Linked DNA regions of Rhodopseudomonas palustris. The protein of the gene in region 2 binds, or shares a complex with, the protein of the main gene of each other region. Links are inferred from orthologs where the notes say so. Each region holds a gene or a part of one and is shown on either strand. Other genes may lie near its edges.

Region 1 (8,467 bases), 190 kb from region 2 along the record:
GTCGGCTCCTGCGGAGCGCGGCCGCAGGAGGTCACTGGCTGGACCGGCGTGCCGCGCACAGTGGAACCGATGCCACAGCCCGCGGCCGTGGGCAATTGCCGGACCGCAGCAAGCGGCCCGGCTGAGATCTCAGGCAGTGAGGTCGGCGTATTCCGGATGCGCGTCGAGAAAATCGGCGACGAAGCCGCAGCCGGCGCTGACCTTGGCGCCCTCGGCACGGATCAGATCGAGCGCGCCGCGCACCAGGCGCGAGGCGATGCCACGGCCGCGCAGCGGCGGCGGGGTCTCGGTGTGGGTGATGACGACGCGGCCGCCTGTGCGGCGATAATTCGCGAACGCGATCTCGCCATGGGCGTCCAGTTCGAAGCGGTTCAGCGCCTTGTTGTCGCGCACGTTGGCTGCGGCCGTAGTCCCGCTCATGACGTCTCCTCAATTTCAAAGTCCGGTACGCCGGCGAGAGCCGGTGTGCCGTTGGCTGTCAGGTGATGCCGGCCCCGTTGATGTCAAGGGGACGGCGAGGTGGCAAGCGCGGCGTCGTTGCGACGCAGGCCACTGTGGATGGTGCAGGGTAAGGCCACACCGCGCTGCGCCGCGCAACCCGGACAATCCCGGAGGCGACGGCCTTAAGCGCGTGAGGCGTGTGCGTCACCGCACCACGATCATCATGGCGCGGAGTGGCAACGCCGGCGGATTCGATTAGTTCTTAAGCGAGGCCTCTAGTTCTTAAGCGAGGCCTCGAGCATCTGCCGCACCGACCAGGTCTGACCATCAACGCTGCCGCGAATGTCGTCGATCCGCCACGACGTGCCGTCGCGCACCAGCTCGTAACGGATCACGCTATCCCCGGCGACCTTGCGCGGCTGGCTGCCGATCAGCGCCACCGCCAGCGTGGCGTGGGCATCGTCCTGGCTCTCGGCCTTGATGACGAACGACTTGATGTCCGGATCCTGCGAATTGCTCACCGGATCGAAATCGATCGGTCCGATCTCGCCTTGCGGCACCTTGGCCTCGGCCTTGGTCCAGAGGGCAGCGAGCGACTTCGACAGATACTTGCCGCGCTCCTTGGCGTTGTTGACGAAGGCGCCGCCGGCATTGTCCTTGGCGGCCGCTTTGTAGAGCCTGGTCAGCAGCGCCGCGGGATCGGTCGTCGCCGGTTTGGCCGGTGCCGCAACGGTCGGCTGGGCCGGCGCCTGCGCAAGCGCGACAGTGGGCAGCGCAACAGCGGCGGCGAGATAGGCGAGTGAAGCGAAGGCGGAGCGGCGGGTGAGCATGGCGGATCCTGTCGATAGCGAGGATCGCAACACAGGCTCAGTCACGGCCCTCGTCTGGAATATTCAGCACGGTGCCGCACGCCTTGCAATGCACCGCATCGATGTCGTGGCGCTGTAGGCCGCAGGTTGGGCAGGGAAAGCGCACCTTGTTCGGGCTGATCAGCGCCCGCGCCAGATTGAAGAATAGCGTCACGCCGAAGATCATGATCACCACGCTGATCATCCGCCCCAGGGTGCCGGGCAGGGTGATGTCGCCGAACCCGGTCGTGGTCAGCGCGGTGACGGTGAAGTACAGCGCGTCCGCGTAGTTGGCGATCTGCGGATTGCTGAACCGCTGGGTCTCGAACACGATCGCTGTCATCACGAAGATGAACACCGCCAGCCGCGCCACCGCGATCACCACCTCCTCGTGGTGGCGGAAGAAAGTGCTGTCGCTGCGCAGCCGGGTCAGCATCTGATAGTCCTGGAACGCGCGTAGCGTGCGCAGAATCCGCAGGAATCCGGCGCCCTCGCCGGGGAGCGGCGCCAGGAACGAGCCGATCGCCACCAGGTCGGTCCAAGTCGCGAGCCGGCCGAACTCCCGCATCGGCCCGCGGCTGGCATACAGTCGCGCCAGGAAGTCGATCATGATCAGCACGCCGAACCCGGTATCCAGCGCCTCGACGACCGGATTGGGCGGCAGAAACGACGTGCCGACGATGAACACGATGGTGACGACGTCGAACACCAGCAGGCCATAGCGAAACGCCACCCCGCGCGGAGTCGCGCCGTCGTACAGCCGCCGAACGGCTAATCGGACATCGTGCAGCGTCATGGCCGATTATTGGCCTGGGAGGGGTAGCGGAGGCAATGGGCGTTAACGGAGCGGCAGGGCGGTCGCCCGGGCCGAAGGCGGTCAAACCCGCATCCGTGGCAATCGCGGTGGACTATGCTATGCTTACTCACGAGCAAGCTGCGGTCTGCGCCATGCGACATGAACGGATAGACATCAATCCCGAGGTAATGGGCGGCAAGCCGGTTGTCCGCGGCACGCGCATCCCGGTGGAAATGATCCTGCGCAAGCTCGGTGCGGGTCTCTCCACGGCCGAGATCATCGCCGATCATCCGCGGCTGACGGCCGATGACATTCTCGCCGTGCAGACCTTCGCGGCCGATTATCTGGCAGACCAAGACGTCATCTTCGGCTGACCATGCGATGGCTGGCCGATGAGTGCGTGTCCGCCTCGTTGGTTGCCGCGTTGCGGGCCGATGGCCATGATGTGCTGTACGTCGCCGAGATGGCCGCAGGAATGAGCGATGCAGACGTCGTCACCATGGCTGCCACCGATGGCCGGTTGTTGCTGACCGAAGACAAGGATTTCGGCGAACTGACCGTTCGATTTGGCCGCGCCGTCCCTGGCCTGGTGTTGCTCCGGATAGATCCGACCAATGCGAAGCTGTAGGCGGTCCGCTTGAGGGAGGCCATCACGCGTCACGGCGCCGATCTGTTCGGTCGCTATGTCGTGGTCGAGGAAGCCCGCATGCGCGTGCGGCCGCTGCGGCCCGCGAGATGAACAAGAGCGCCAACAGGGCTATCGCCCGCAATTCCAGACCGGCCCGATCGGCGTCTGGGTCCAGCACGGCCCGAAGCTGCCGCCATTATAGCGGCCGCGATAGAATCCGGCGCGGCCAGGATAGCGCCACTCACCGCTCCAGGGGCCGTTCCAGCGATAATAGTCCGGTGTCGGGTCAATGTACCATGGCCGCTTTGGCCGCAGCAGCGCGCGCTGCGCCGGCGACAGCTTCTGCATGTACAGCGGCACAGCGTTGTTCGGCGGCTGCACATAGCCGGGCAGGAAGCCATACCCCTGCGCCCGCTTGGCGTGCTTCTTGTGCGAAGCCGCAGAGGCGGCGACGGGAAGCAGGGCGAGGGCGACGGCGAGCGTGAGGGAGGTGAGGCGGGACATGTGGGGAGTGTAAACGGGCATAGGCGGGAGGGCGATTCAATTTCCGGTGCGACGACTAGTGTCCCGCGCGGTAGCCCAAATGAGCGCAGCGACATGCGGGAAGCACCAAAGCGCCGGGTGCGGCTTCGCTCTCCTCAGGCGACCCTGACTTGTCGCTCAACGAGAGTCCTTCATGTTCTTCCTCACCAACAGAGTTAGCAGCCCCAGCAACACCAGATCTGTTACGACGATGGGAGACATGATCGACGTTCGCAGCAACATGTGACGTCGGAGCGGCGTCGCTTCAGCCACGGTCAAATTGAAGATCGCGTACGAGCGAAACACGAAAAAACAAGCCACGCCGCAAATCATAAGGAATAGAGACGTCTTCTGCATGCTTAAAAACAGCAGATCTTCGCTCGGATGGAAACTGCGAAGGAAGATAGCCACGAATATCAGGGCGATCGCTCCCGAGAGAAACAGGTTGGTGGATTTCAAAAGAACGAAAGCGCACTCGTCGCGAGGCAGAAGTGTTCTAACGACAGTTATTTCTTCGTTCAGCGAAGGCCATACAGTAGAAGAGTAAGCCGCTAGTCCGCAGCCTAACCGAGAGTCTTTGGCAAGATAGAGAACAAGCTCCGACCAGAAAGGCGGTGCAAGGGCTAACAGCAAGATCGTCAGGAGTAATCTCCGTCCCGTTGTCACAGAGAGCATGCAACGTGGCCCTTCGCTATCGGATTACTCAATGACTCCCATTTAAATCTCGACCTGGCCAGGATACAAGCATTAACCGGCAGCGACCGGCGTGAGCTCAAACACGCGGCCGTACTTGGCCGCAGAGTCGATGTCGCCAGCCTTCAGCGGGAGCCGTACTGCGTCGAACTTCAGGGCGTCAAGTAGGGTGACCAGGCGGTATCGTCATCAATCAAAGTGACGGGGACCTCCACGGCGTATCGTCCCTCGCGGACGAGCTTGACGGTGCTTCTCATCGATTCACTCGCCTCCTGAAATCTGGCGACCATCGTGCCGGGTCGGGCCGATACGCAGTGATCAATAGGGGCTGGATTCGGCGATCCTTTCGGGATGCCCCAACAACGTGGATCGGCTAATCTCGCCGGTCGCGCTGGAGAACCAGATCGCTTGGTCCGCGCCCGGCCTCCGGATAATCCTCGACGACTCCGGTCGATTGCGCGCCAACGAAGACATCTTCGTGCAGAGATATCATCGTCTGCAAGTTCGTCGAATCCGTGGTTGGAAATGAAAAAGGCTCCTTTCGCAACGAGCGCCTGAACCTTAGCCAGGGTGTTGCTCATTGCGCCAGCCTCACTCCGCCGCCTCGTCCGTCTTCCGCTTCGTCGCTTTCGCCGGCCCCTTCTTCTCCAACACCGGCTTCAGAAACTTGCCCGTGTAGCTCCGCGGTGCCTTGACGATATCTTCCGGCGGGCCCCAGGCGACGATTTCGCCGCCGCCGTCGCCGCCTTCGGGGCCGAGGTCGATGACCCAGTCGGCGGTTTTGATGACTTCGAGATTGTGCTCGATCACCACCACCGTATTGCCCTGTGCCACCAGCTCGTGCAGCACTTCGAGCAGCTTGGCGACGTCGTGAAAATGTAGGCCCGTGGTCGGCTCGTCGAGAATGTAGAGGGTACGTCCCGTGGCGCGCTTGCTCAGCTCCTTGGCAAGCTTGACGCGCTGGGCTTCGCCGCCGCTCAATGTGGTCGCCTGCTGGCCGACATGGATGTAGTCGAGGCCGACACGCTGCAGCGTCTTGAAGGTCTCGCGGACGCGCGGCACCGCCTTGAAGAACTCGGCGGCTTCCTCGACCGTCATGTCGAGCACATCGGCGATCGACTTGCCCTTGAACAGCACGTCGAGCGTTTCGCGGTTGTAGCGTTTTCCTTTGCAAACATCGCAGGTGACGTAAACGTCGGGCAGGAAGTGCATCTCGATCTTGATGACGCCATCGCCCTGGCAGGCCTCGCAGCGGCCACCCTTGACGTTGAACGAGAACCGGCCCGGCTCGTAGCCGCGCGCTTTGGATTCCGGCAGGCCGGCGAACCACTCGCGGATCGGCGTGAACGCGCCGGTGTACGTCGCGGGGTTACTGCGCGGGGTGCGGCCGATCGGCGACTGGTCGATGTCGATGATCTTGTCGATGTGCTCGAGGCCCTCGATCCGGTCGTACGGTGCCGGCGGCTCGCTGGCGTTGTTCAGCTTGCGCGCGATCGCCTTGTAGAAGGTGTCGATCAAAAGCGTCGACTTGCCGCCGCCGGAGACGCCGGTGACGCAGGTGAACAGGCCGAGCGGAATCTCGGCGGTGACGTTCTTGAGATTGTTGCCGCGGGCGTTGACCAGCTTGAGGGTGCGGCGATGGTTCGGCGGCCGGCGTTCCGGCACCGGCACCGACAATTCGCCGGTGAGATATTTGCCGGTCAGCGACTTCGGATTGCGCATGATCTCGGCCGGCGTGCCTTGGGCGATGATGTGGCCGCCATGGACGCCGGCGCCGGGGCCGATATCGAGCACATGGTCGGCGAGCAGGATGGCGTCCTCGTCGTGCTCGACCACAATCACGGTGTTGCCGAGGTCGCGCAGCCGCTTCAGGGTGTCGAGCAGCCGGGCATTGTCGCGCTGGTGCAGGCCGATCGACGGCTCGTCGAGCACGTAGAGCACGCCGGTGAGGCCGCTGCCGATTTGCGAGGCGAGGCGGATGCGCTGGCTTTCGCCGCCCGACAGCGTGCCGGATGAGCGCGACAGCGTCAGATAGTTGAGGCCGACGTCGAGCAGGAAGCTGAGGCGGTCGCGGATCTCCTTCAGGATACGGACGGCGATCTCGTTCTGCTGGGTGTTGAGCAGCTTCGGCACGGAGGCGAACCAATCGCCGGCTGCCTTGACCGACAGCTCGGAGACTTCGCCGATATGCTTGCCGCCGACCTTGACGCACAGCGCCTCGGGCTTGAGGCGATGGCCGTGGCAGGCGTCGCACGGCACGTCGGAGAAGTACTTGCCGAGCTCCTCGCGCGCCCACTCGCTCTCGGTCTCACGGAAGCGGCGTTCGATATTGGTGACGACGCCCTCGAACGGCTTCTTGGTGTCGTAGGAACGCACCCCGTCTTCGTAGGAGAATTTGATCTCGTCGTCGCCGGAGCCGTGCAGTAGGACGTTCTGGACCTTCTTAGGCAGGTCCTTCCACTTGGTGTCGAGCGTGAACTTGTAGTGCTTACCGAGCGCGGTCAGCGTCTGCACATAGTACGGCGAGGACGATTTCGCCCACGGCGCGATCGCACCCTTGCGGAGTGTGAGCTCCTTGTCGGGCACGACGAGATCGGCGTCGATATGCTGCTCGATGCCGAGGCCGCCGCATTCGGGGCAGGCGCCGTAGGGGTTGTTGAACGAAAACAGTCTGGGTTCGATCTCCGGAATGGTGAAGCCGGACACCGGGCAGGCGAATTTCTCCGAAAACAGGATGCGTTCGGCGCCGCTCTTGTCGTGGATCTTGGCGACCTTCTTGTCGGCCTTTTTCTTCTTGTCGGCGGGCTCGTCCTGACCGGGCTCGGCTGCCGGTGGCGCGGCGGGCGCGTCAGCATATTCGATTACCGCGAGCCCTTCGGCGAGCTTCAGCGCGGTTTCAAAACTCTCGGCGAGACGCTGGCCGATGTCGGGGCGCACCACGATGCGGTCGACCACGACGTCGATGTCGTGCGGGAATTTCTTGTCGAGCACCGGCGCTTCGGCGAGCTCGTGGAACGCGCCGTCGATCTTGACGCGCTGGAAGCCCTTCTTGAGCCAGTCGGCGAGTTCTTTGCGGTACTCGCCCTTGCGGCCGCGCACCACCGGCGCCAGCAGATACAGCCGCGTGCCTTCCGGCAGCGCCAGCACGCGGTCGACCATCTGCGACACGGTCTGGCTCTCGATCGGCAGGCCGGTTGCGGGCGAGTAGGGCACGCCGACGCGCGCCCATAAGAGGCGCATGTAGTCGTAGATCTCGGTGACAGTGCCGACGGTCGAGCGCGGGTTCTTCGAGGTGGTCTTCTGTTCGATCGAGATCGCAGGCGACAGGCCATCGATCTGGTCGACATCCGGCTTCTGCATCATCTCGAGGAATTGCCGGGCATAGGCCGACAGCGACTCGACGTAGCGGCGCTGGCCTTCGGCGTAGATGGTGTCGAACGCCAGCGACGACTTGCCGGAGCCGGACAGGCCCGTGAACACCACGAGCTTGTCGCGCGGGATGGTGACGTCAACGTTCTTGAGGTTGTGCTCGCGGGCGCCGCGAATGGTGATGGCGGTCCGGCTCGAGGCCGCGGGGGTCTGACGCTTGGCCTTGATCACTTCGTCCATGCGGATGTCCAGACGCGCGACAACGCGCCGGTTGGGGCGCGCGCCGGAGCTTCCGGGGCTTGCGCCGGTTGGGGCTGAAGCTGGAACATAGGAAGAACGCGACGCGATTGCCAGAGGCTGAGCGCGTCCATCAACCGGATTGTTGGCCGTCGGAGGGTGGGGCGGGGGCGCCGGGCCCCACGCAAGCACGATGGCCTTGCCGCAGTCGGCTGCGGCCAGCGCCAGTCTGCGGCCCAGGTCCGAAATGGAAAAGGCCGGCGCGAGGCCGGCCTTCCGCAAGCGGGACTGGAATCAGACGCCGCGAAGCTCAGTAGCGCGCGACGATCGGGCCGCCCCAGCGATAGTTGATGCGGGCGGTGACGACATCGACGTCCTGCTTGATGTGAGAGACGTTGGAGACGTTGGGGAGGACCGGCGAGAAGGTGAGGTCGCGGCCGCCCAGGAACAGGTGGTCGTATTCGACGGCGAACGACCAGTTCGGGGTGAAGCCGTATTCGAGGCCGGTGCCGACGGTCGCGCCCCAGCGGGTCTCGCTAGCGTCGTCGTTAAAAACGCCGGTCGCGGTCCGGAACCGGGTGTACTTGTCGCTGGTAACCGCAGCACCGCCCTTCACGTAGAGCAAAGCGTTGCTCCAGGCGTAGCCCACGCGAGCGGTGAACAGGCCGAATGCGTCGACCTTGGTCTGGTTGGTGGTCAAACCGCCGCCGAGCTGGTTGACGTTCGAGCCCTTGAAGTCAGCCCAGTTACCCTGCGCCTCGACGCCGAACACCCAGGTGCTGATCTGCCAATTGTAGCCGACCTGGCCACCGGCCGTGCCGCCCGAGGCGTCGTGGCAGCCCTCGCCGAGAGCCACTGCTGGAGTTGCTGTGGTGCCGAGATAATCCCAGCAATTGCGGCTCGTGCCCCAGCCGCCGTTGGCACCGACGTAGA
Region 2 (9,018 bases):
CTGTTTCGCCGCACCCTCGCCCGTCAGCCGGACACGATCGCGTTGATCGATCCGCCGGACAAGCAGCGCATCACCGGGCAGCCGCCGCGGCGCATGACCTACGCCGAGGCCGACCGCGCCATCTCGGCGCTGGCCGCGCATTTCGTCACCGCCGGACTGCCGAGCAATTCGGTGATCGCGGTGCACCTGCCGAACACCATCGAGTTTCCGCTCACGGTGCTTGCGGCGCATCGCGCCGGCCTCGTGGTCGCGCTGCTGCCGCAGCTCTGGCGCCATGCCGATCTCACCGCGGCGCTGAACCGCACCGGCGCGCGGGCAATCGTATCGACACGCTGGATCGACGGCGTCAGCCACTCTGATCTGGCCATGAACGCTGCGGCGGAAGCCTTTTCGATCCGTCACGTCTGCGGCTTCGGCGACGACCTGCCCGAAGGCATGGCCTCGCTCGACGCCGCGATGGCCGACACGACGGCATTGCCGCCGGCGCCGGGCCCGCAGGAAGCCCGCCGCGCCGCAGTGATCTCGTTCGACACCACCGGCGACGGCGTCCGCGCGATCCCGCGCAGCCATCTGCATCTGATCGCGGGCGGCCTGGTGGTCTTCCTCGAAAGCGCGATTCCGCAGGGTGCGGTGATGCTGTCGGCACAGACGCCGGCGACGTTCGCGGGGCTCGCCTCGTCGATGGTGACGTGGCTGCTCAGCGGCGGCACGCTGGCGCTGCATCATCCCTTCGATGACGCGGTACTGGAGCGACAGATCGTCGACCTCGGCTGTCAGGCCCTGGTCGCACCGGCCCCCCTTGCTCTCCGTCTCGGCGAAGCTGGACTCACAGCGCAGGCTCCGTCGCTGCGCAGCGTGGTCGGCCTGTGGCGCGCCCCCGAACAGGTCGCATCCAGTCCGAACTGGATCGGCACGCCGGCCAACTTCACCGACATCTATCTGTTCGGCGAAGCCGGATTGTTCGGCGCCCAGCGTGCAGCGGACGGTACGCCGGCGGCCATCATGCCGGGACCGCACACCGCGCCCCGTGATCATGCCGGCGGTTCGACGGCAGGCGAAATCCTGATTACGCCGAAAGGCACGCTCGGGCTGCGCGGCCCGATGGTGACGCTCGCCGCCTATGCGCCGTTGCCACCACTCAACAGCTCGATCCCGATGGCGCCGCCGCCGGACTTCGTCGACACCGGCTATGCGGCGCGGCTCGACCGAGCCACCGGTGCGGTGTGCATCACCGCTCCGCCTGCCGGGGTGATGGCGGTCGGCGGCTATCGCTTTCTCGCCCAGGACCTGCAGGAATGGGCAAAGCGGCTCGGCCAGGGCGCGCTGCTCACGGCGCTGCCGGACCGGCTCAGCGGCTACCGCCTTGCAGGACGCGCACAGGACAACTCCAGAGCTCGTGAAGCACTTGCAGAACTCGGCCTAAACCCTTTGATGGTCGAAGCCTTCCGCGACGCTCCGAAGGTCGATGAAAACCGCGCATCGACGTTGACGCCGCATTAACAGCGACGGCTTACGGTTTCCGCCTCGACCGCGGGAGCCGTTCTTGGAATGTCGTACCACGCGCCTATCCTCGTCGTAACCGACGATGAAAGTTCGCCGACCCTCGCAGCACTGACGGACGCCCAACTGTTTCCAGTGCTGGCCTCGTCGTGGCCGGAGGCTGGTGAGGCGGTCGGCCGCCTGCGCCCGTCGGCCGTGGTCGCCGATGGCGGTGCGCCCGCCAGGTCCCTTGAGGCAATCGCCCGCCAGATCGGTTTGCTGCAACCTTACGTGCCACTGATCGCGATCGGGACCGATGGCGGCCTGCCCGACAACGTGATGCCGTTCAGCGCCGATCCGGGCGAGCTGATCCATCTGGCGCCCCGGCTGCGGGCCGCGCTCAGGGTGCGAACTTTGCACGCCACGGCGATGCGGCGCCTGACGGATCCGAGCGGCCTCACCGAACTGTCCGACCACGATCCGCTGCAAGACGCGACCGTTCTGCTGATCGGCCGCGGCGCCGCCTATCCGGCGCTGTCGGTCGCACTCGGCGAACGCGTCGGGGTGGTCGGCGCGCTGTCGATCGAAGCTGCCGCCAAGCATCTCAACGCCCGCGATCTCGACGGCATCGTGCTGGCCGAGGGTTTCAGCCCGCGCGTGGTCGATGCCTTTCTCACCGTGCTGTCGGAAGACACCCGGTTCCGGCATCTGCCGATCGTGGTCGGCGTTCCGGCACCGCACAGCAGCTTCGAGCTGCCCAATCTCGAATTCGTCGATGGCGATCCGGCGCAGATCGTCGGCGCTGCGCTGCCGCTGGTGCGCCAGCACGCCTTCGAGGCCAGGCTCACCCGCACGCTGGCTTCGCTCGATGCCGGCGGCCTGCTCGATCCTCGCACCGGGCTTCTCACCGAGGCTGCGTTCGAGCGCGACTTCGCGACCGCTGTGTATCAGGCCCAGACCCGCGGCGAAGGCCTGTCGGTCGCGCGCTTCGTCCTGCACCGTGCCGATCGGCGAGCGGTGAACGACGCCGCACGGATCATCAGTCGGCTGATGCGTAAGATGGACTTCGGCACGCTGCAGACCGACGGCACGCTGCTGGTGGTGTTCGCTGCGACCGACCTGCGCAACGCCCAGGCGATCGCCCGGCGGCTCAGCAGCGTGATCAAGCAGACCGCCCACAGCGCGCGGCGCGAGGCCCGGATCGATCCCGACGTCAGCGTCGCGACCCTGATGCCGGACGAATCCGCCCGCGCCATCCTGACCCGCGTCGTGCAGCAGGATCGCCGCCGCGCTGCGTCGTGAGAACCTCGCGCTGATCGCGATCTCCATCATTGCGAGCCGAAGGCAAAGCAATCCAGAGGCTCCATACACAGTATCTGGATTGCTTCGTCGGCTTCGCCTCCTCGAAATGACGGCTGCGAAGACCTACGGACGACGACGAAAGATCACGCCGCCTTGCGGTTCTCGGCGAGGTCCGCGAGCTGCTTGAGGATGTCGGTCGTTCCCATCAGTCGCTCTTCCGGCGTCTCCCAGACCTGGAAGAACACCACCTTCATGTCGGGCCGCACCTTGGCCGCGTCGCCGTGGCGCTTGATGAAGAACACCAGCTTGTCCGGTTGCGCGAAGGCGTTGTCGCGGAAGGTGATGACCACGCCCTTCGGGCCGGCGTCGACCTTCTCGACATTGGCGCGACGGCAATACGCCTTGATGGCCGCGATCTTGAACAGATAGCGCACCTCGTCCGGCAGCGGCCCGAAACGGTCGCGCAGCTCGGCGGCGAAATTGTCGATCTCCTCGTCGGTGTCCAGATCGGCGAGCCGCCGGTACAGCGACAGCCGCACCGACAGATCGGCAACGAAGTCGTCCGGGATCAGCACCGGCATGCCGATGGTGATCTGCGGCGACCAGCGATCGGCGACCGGTTCGTCGACGATGCCGGCCTTGAGGTTGGTGATCGCCTCCTCCAGCATCTGCTGATACAGCTCGAAGCCGACTTCCTTGATGTGGCCGGACTGTTCCTCGCCGAGCAGATTGCCGGCGCCGCGAATGTCGAGGTCGTGCGATGCTAGCTGGAAGCCTGCGCCCAGCGTTTCCAGCGATTGCAGCACCTTCAGCCGGCGCTCCGCCTGCGCGGTGATGTTGTGCTGCGGCAGCGTGAACAGCGCATAGGCGCGCAGTTTCGACCGGCCGACGCGGCCGCGGAGCTGATACAATTGCGCCAGGCCGAACATGTCGGCGCGGTGCACGATCAGCGTATTGGCGTTCGGAATGTCGAGACCGGATTCGACGATCGTGGTCGACAGCAGGATGTCGAACTTGCCGTCGTAGAACGCCGACATGATGTCCTCGATCACCGCCGGCGGCATCTGGCCGTGCGCGACCGCGACCTTCATCTCCGGCACGTGCTTGTCGAGGAAGTCCTTCACCTCTGCGAGATCGTCGATCCGCGGCACGACATAGAACGCCTGACCGCCGCGATAGCGCTCGCGCAGCAACGCCTCGCGGATCATCAGCGGATCGTGCGGGGCAACGAAGGTGCGCACCGCGAGACGATCGACCGGCGGCGAGGCAATGATCGACAGGTCGCGCACCCCGGTCATGGCGAGCTGCAGCGTGCGCGGGATCGGCGTCGCGCTCAGCGTCAGCACGTGGACCTCGGAGCGCAGCTGCTTCAGTTTCTCCTTGTGGGTGACGCCGAAATGCTGCTCCTCGTCGACAATCACGAGGCCGAGATCCTTGAACTTGATCGACTTGCCCAGCAGCGCATGGGTGCCGACGACGATGTCGGTGGTGCCGTCGGCGATACCCTTCTTGACCTGCGACAGCTCCTTGGCAGAGACCAGCCGCGAGGCTTGGCCGACATTGACCGGGAAGCCGCGGAACCGCTCGGTGAAGGTCTTGGCGTGCTGTCGCGCCAGCAGCGTGGTCGGCACCACGACCGCCACCTGCTTGCCGTCGAGCGCCACGGCGAACGCCGCGCGCAGCGCCACTTCGGTCTTGCCGAAACCGACGTCGCCGCAGACCAGGCGGTCCATCGGCGTGCCCTTCTCCAGATCGCCGAGCGCTGCATTGATGGCAGCAAGCTGATCCTCGGTCTCGTCGTAGGGGAAGCGCGCGCAGAACTCGTCGTAGAGCTGCGGCTGGATCGGCAGCTTCGGCGCCTCGCGCAAGTGCCGTTCGGCCGCGACCTTGATCAGTTCTCCGGCGATCTGCCGGATGCGGTTCTTCAGCTTCGCCTTGCGCGCCTGCCAGCCGGAGCCGCCGAGCTTGTCGAGTTCGACCGTGGTGCCGTCGGAGCCATAGCGCGACAGCAGCTCGATGTTCTCGACCGGAAGAAACAGCTTGGTGTCGTTGGCGTAGTGCAGCTCGACGCAGTCGTGCGGCGCGCCGCCGACCTGAAGCGTCTGCAAGCCCACGAACCGGCCGATGCCGTGCTCGACATGCACCACGATGTCACCGGTCGAGAGGCTGGTGACCTCGGAGATGAAGTTGTCGAGCTTCTTGCTGGCCTTGCGCTGGCGTACCAGACGATCACCGAGCACGTCCTGCTCGGTGATCACTGCAAACGCATCGGTCTCGAAGCCGGACTCCAGCCCCACCACCGCCAGCATGGTTTCGTTGCGCGGCGTCGCCTGCACGGTGCGCCAAGAGTTGACGCTGGTGAGCGCGACCAGCTTGTGGTCCTTCAACATGCTCGCCATGCGGTCGCGCGAGCCTTCGCTCCACAGCGCGATCACCACCTTCTTGCGCGCGGCCTGCAGCGCATAGACGTGCGCCACCAGGGTCTCGAACACGTTGACGTTGGAGTCCGCCCGCTCCGGCGCGAAGTTACGCCCGGCCCGCGCACCGGCGTCGATGACGTTGCTAGTGTCTTCCGGCAGCGCGAACGGCGTCAGCCGCGCCAACGGCACGCCTTCCAGCCGCGCGGTCCACTCGCTGTCGGTAAGATAGAGTTGATCTGGCGGCAGCGGCTTGTAGATCGCGCCGGAGCCGGGCTGATCCATCGCTTCGCGGCGGGCATCGTAGTAATCGGCAATCTGCTTGAAGCGTTCCCGGGCGGCGTCTTCGCTTTGCGGCTCGATCGCGACCGGCGTTCCCTTCAGGTAATCGAACAGCGTGTCCATCCGCTCCTGGAACAGCGGCAGCCAATGCTCCATGCCGGGATGGCGGCGGCCTTCGCTGACCGCGGCGTAGAGCTGGTCGTCCGGATGCGGCGCGCCGAAGGTGGCGACGTAGCCCATGCGGAAGCGGCGGATGGTCTCGGTGACGAGCTGAAATTCCGACACCGGCACCAGATCCAGGCCGCGCATGGTGTGCAGCGTGCGCTGGGTTTCGGCATCGAAGGTGCGGATCGATTCGAGCTGATCACCGAAGAAATCGAAACGCACCGGCTGATCGAGGCCAGCGGGAAACAGGTCGAGGATGCCGCCTCGCACCGCGTATTCACCGGCCTCGCGCACCGTGGAGGCACGGCTGTAGCCGTTGTGTTCGAGCCAGGCGACGATCGACTCCATCGGCACGACGTTGCCGGGGGCGACCGACAGCGCCTGTGCGGAGACGATCTCGCGCACCGGCACCCGCTGCACGGCGGCGTTGACGGTGGTCAGGATGATCAGAGGCTTGTCGCTACCGGTGAGCCGCGACAGCTTCGCCAGCGTGGTGACGCGCTGCGCCAGAATGCCAGCGTGCGGCGAGACGCGGTCGTAAGGCTGGCAGTCCCAGGCCGGGAACTGCAACACGTCGAGGTCGGGCGCGAAGAACTCCAGGCTGCGCGCGAGCTGCTGCATCCGCGGGCCGTCACGGCAGATCACCGCGAGACTGACAGCCGGCGCCTTCGGCTTGGCCGCGATCGCGCGGGCCAAATCGGCGACGATCAGCCCCTCGGCGCCCTCGGCGACGTTGGCGAACGTCAACGCATTGCCGGGCGTCAGCTGCTCCGCGGGAGACCTGCTCGGAGTCTTCATACGGTGCCGTCCTGGTGGCCGTACGTCTTGATCCGCTCGAACAGCCCGCCTTTGAACTCGGCCGGCAGCGTGTCGCCGCCAGCGACCGCTGCGTAGAGGTCGTGATCGTTGACCTCGATCAGCCGCTCCAGCTCGTCCAGCTCGGCCTCCGACAGGGTGCCGATCTCGGCGTCGGCGAATTGGCCGAGAATCAGATCCATCTCGCGTGTGCCGCGATGCCAGCAGCGGAACAGAAGCCGCTTGCGGCGGTCGTCGAGCCCGCCGCTCGACCGTGTCGTGCCCGTCATGTCGAAATCCACCTCAACGCCAAAAGCCCGGACGTGCCGGGCGCGTTTGATATAGCCGCCAGCATCGCCGCTGTCAGCCCGCACGGACGCATTGCAATCGGCCGCAAATGCAGCCAACCCTGCGGGCACCGCCCATCCACCCCGCTTTGGTTCGATGCGCCCTGCTCTACTCAATCCGCTGTTCGCGCCGGTCACCAGCCTGACGGGCGTCGGGCCGAAACAGGACAAGCTGTTCCGCTATCTGCTGGATCGCGACGACACTCCGCGGCTGGCCGATTTGCTGCTGCATCTGCCGACCAGCGTGATCGACCGCCGCGCCCGGCCGAAGATTCGCGATGCGGTGCCGGGCACCGTGGTGACCCTGGAGGTCACGGTCGATCGCCACCGCGCGCCGCCGCCAGGCCGCTCGCGCGCGCCTTATCTGGTCTATGCCAGCGACGACACCGGCGACGTGGTGCTGACGTTCTTCCGCGCCAAGCCTGACTTTGTGCAGAAACTGCTGCCGGTCGGCGCCAAGCGCTACGTCTCCGGCACCGGCCAGCTCTACGATGGCACGCTGCAGATCGTGCATCCCGACCGCGTCGTTGACGAGGAAGGCTTCGCCAAGCTGCCGCAGATCGATCCGGTGTATCCGCTCACCGAGGGGCTGGCGATCGGCTCGCTGCGTCGCGCGGTGGCCCAGGCGCTGACCAAGCTGCCGGCGCTGCCGGAGTGGATCAGCCCCGAGGTGCTGCGGCGCTGCCGGTTTCCCTCGTTCGCCGATGCGCTGAAACACGTCCACATCCCGGATCAGCCAACCGACATTCTGCCGGACGGGCCGTATTGGTCGCGCCTTGCCTATGACGAACTGCTCGCCGGGCAGCTCGCCCTGGCGCTGGTGCGGGCGCAACTCCGTCGCCCGGCCGGCAGCCGCAACGCCGGCGATGGACGGCTGCGCCACAAGATCATCGACGCGCTGCCCTACGCGTTGACCAACTCGCAGCAGCAGGCCGCCGCGGCGATCGCCGAAGATCTGCGCCAACCGGTGCGGATGCTGCGATTGCTGCAGGGCGACGTGGGAAGCGGCAAGACCGTGGTGGCGCTGCTGGCGGCTGCAGCCGTCGCCGAGGCCGGCAAGCAGGCGGCGCTGATGGCGCCGACCGAAATCCTTGCCCGCCAGCATATCAAGACCATCGCGCCGCTCGCCGAACGCGCCGGAATGCAGGTCGCAATCCTCACCGGCCGCGAAAAAGGCAAGGAACGCCGAGAGATCCTGGAGCGGCTTGCCGCCGGCGAGATCGACTTTCTGGTCGGCACCCACGCGCTGATCCAGGACGACGTGATCTACAAATCGCTGGCGCTAGCCGTCGTTGATGAACAGCATCGCTTCGGCGTCCGCGAACGGCTGGCGCTGACCAGCAAGGGCGCCGATGTCGACGTGCTGGTGCTGTCGGCGACGCCGATTCCGCGAACACTGGTGCTGACTTACTTCGGCGACATGGACGTCTCGGAACTGCGCGAGAAGCCCGCCGGCCGCCAACCGATCGACACCCGTACGCTGTCCGACACGCGGCTGCCGGAAGTGATCGACGGCATCGGCCGTGCCATCGCCGCCGGCAAGCGGGTGTACTGGATCTGCCCGCTGGTGGAAGAATCCGAGAACGTCAAACTCACCGACGCCGAGCAACGTTTCGAATCGCTGCGACAGCGTTTCGGTGATCATCAGGTTGGGCTGGTGCACGGACGGATGCGCGGCAGCGACAAGGACCTCGTGATGGGCCAGTTCGCGCGCGGCGAAATCAGCGTGCTGGTCGCGACGACAGTTGTCGAAGTCGGCGTCGACGTGCCCGAAGCCAGCATCATGGTGATCGAAAACGCCGAGCGGTTCGGCCTGGCGCAGTTGCATCAGCTGCGCGGGCGGATCGGTCGCGGCAGCGAAGCCTCCACCTGCCTGCTGCTGTACCGCGAGCCGCTGGGTGAGCTTTCGGGGGCACGCTTGCGAGTGATCCGCGACACCACCGACGGTTTCCGGATCGCCGAGGAAGACCTGAAGCTTCGCGGCGAAGGCGACGTGCTCGGCACACGGCAGAGCGGCCTGCCCGGATACCGGATCGCGCGCTCAGAAGTTCACGCCCAGCTCATCACCCAGGCGCGCGACGAAGCGCTGCGCATCCTGAAGGACAATCCGAAACTCGAAGGTCCATCCGGCGAAGCGCTGCGCTGCCTGCTGTATCTCTACGAACGCGACGAAGCGATCCCGCTATTGGGGGCGGGTTAGTTACCACGCGTCATTCCGGGGCGCGCGCAGC

What was found.
Region 1: the proteins of mfd (region 2) and uvrA are in contact, whole or in part, in a crystal structure (PDB 4DFC), measured with the Escherichia coli proteins. The link is inferred for Rhodopseudomonas palustris from one-to-one orthologs.

What each region holds. Positions count from the first base shown.
Region 1 is NZ_CP058907.1:3,102,684-3,111,150, reverse strand. Bases 4,320-7,869 are described here. They hold uvrA (excinuclease ABC subunit UvrA), read right to left. Parts: upstream 7,538-7,869; coding sequence 4,520-7,537; downstream 4,320-4,519. Other genes in these bases: HZF03_RS14190 (outer membrane protein), read right to left, coding at 7,845-7,869. In the rest of the region: HZF03_RS14230 (GNAT family N-acetyltransferase), read right to left, coding at 130-420; HZF03_RS14225 (DUF3828 domain-containing protein), read right to left, coding at 717-1,271; HZF03_RS14220 (potassium channel family protein), read right to left, coding at 1,309-2,085; HZF03_RS14215 (DUF433 domain-containing protein), read left to right, coding at 2,205-2,459; HZF03_RS14210 (DUF5615 family PIN-like protein), read left to right, coding at 2,462-2,713; HZF03_RS14205 (hypothetical protein), read right to left, coding at 2,843-3,217; HZF03_RS14200 (hypothetical protein), read right to left, coding at 3,374-3,910; more of HZF03_RS14190, read right to left, coding at 7,870-8,467. UniProt on the Escherichia coli protein: The UvrABC repair system catalyzes the recognition and processing of DNA lesions. UvrA is an ATPase and a DNA-binding protein. A damage recognition complex composed of 2 UvrA and 2 UvrB subunits scans DNA for abnormalities.
Region 2 is NZ_CP058907.1:2,910,153-2,919,170, reverse strand. Bases 2,725-6,825 are described here. They hold mfd (transcription-repair coupling factor), read right to left. Parts: upstream 6,444-6,825; coding sequence 2,925-6,443; downstream 2,725-2,924. Other genes in these bases: HZF03_RS13235 (FAD assembly factor SdhE), read right to left, coding at 6,440-6,730; HZF03_RS13245 (nucleotidyl cyclase domain-containing protein), read left to right, coding at 2,725-2,781. Also shown: HZF03_RS13250 (AMP-binding protein), read left to right, coding at 1-1,500; more of HZF03_RS13245, read left to right, coding at 1,549-2,724; ATP-dependent DNA helicase RecG, read left to right, coding at 6,885-8,987; HZF03_RS13225 (DUF502 domain-containing protein), read right to left, coding at 9,018-9,018. UniProt on the Escherichia coli protein: Couples transcription and DNA repair by recognizing RNA polymerase (RNAP) stalled at DNA lesions. Mediates ATP-dependent release of RNAP and its truncated transcript from the DNA, and recruitment of nucleotide excision repair machinery to the damaged site.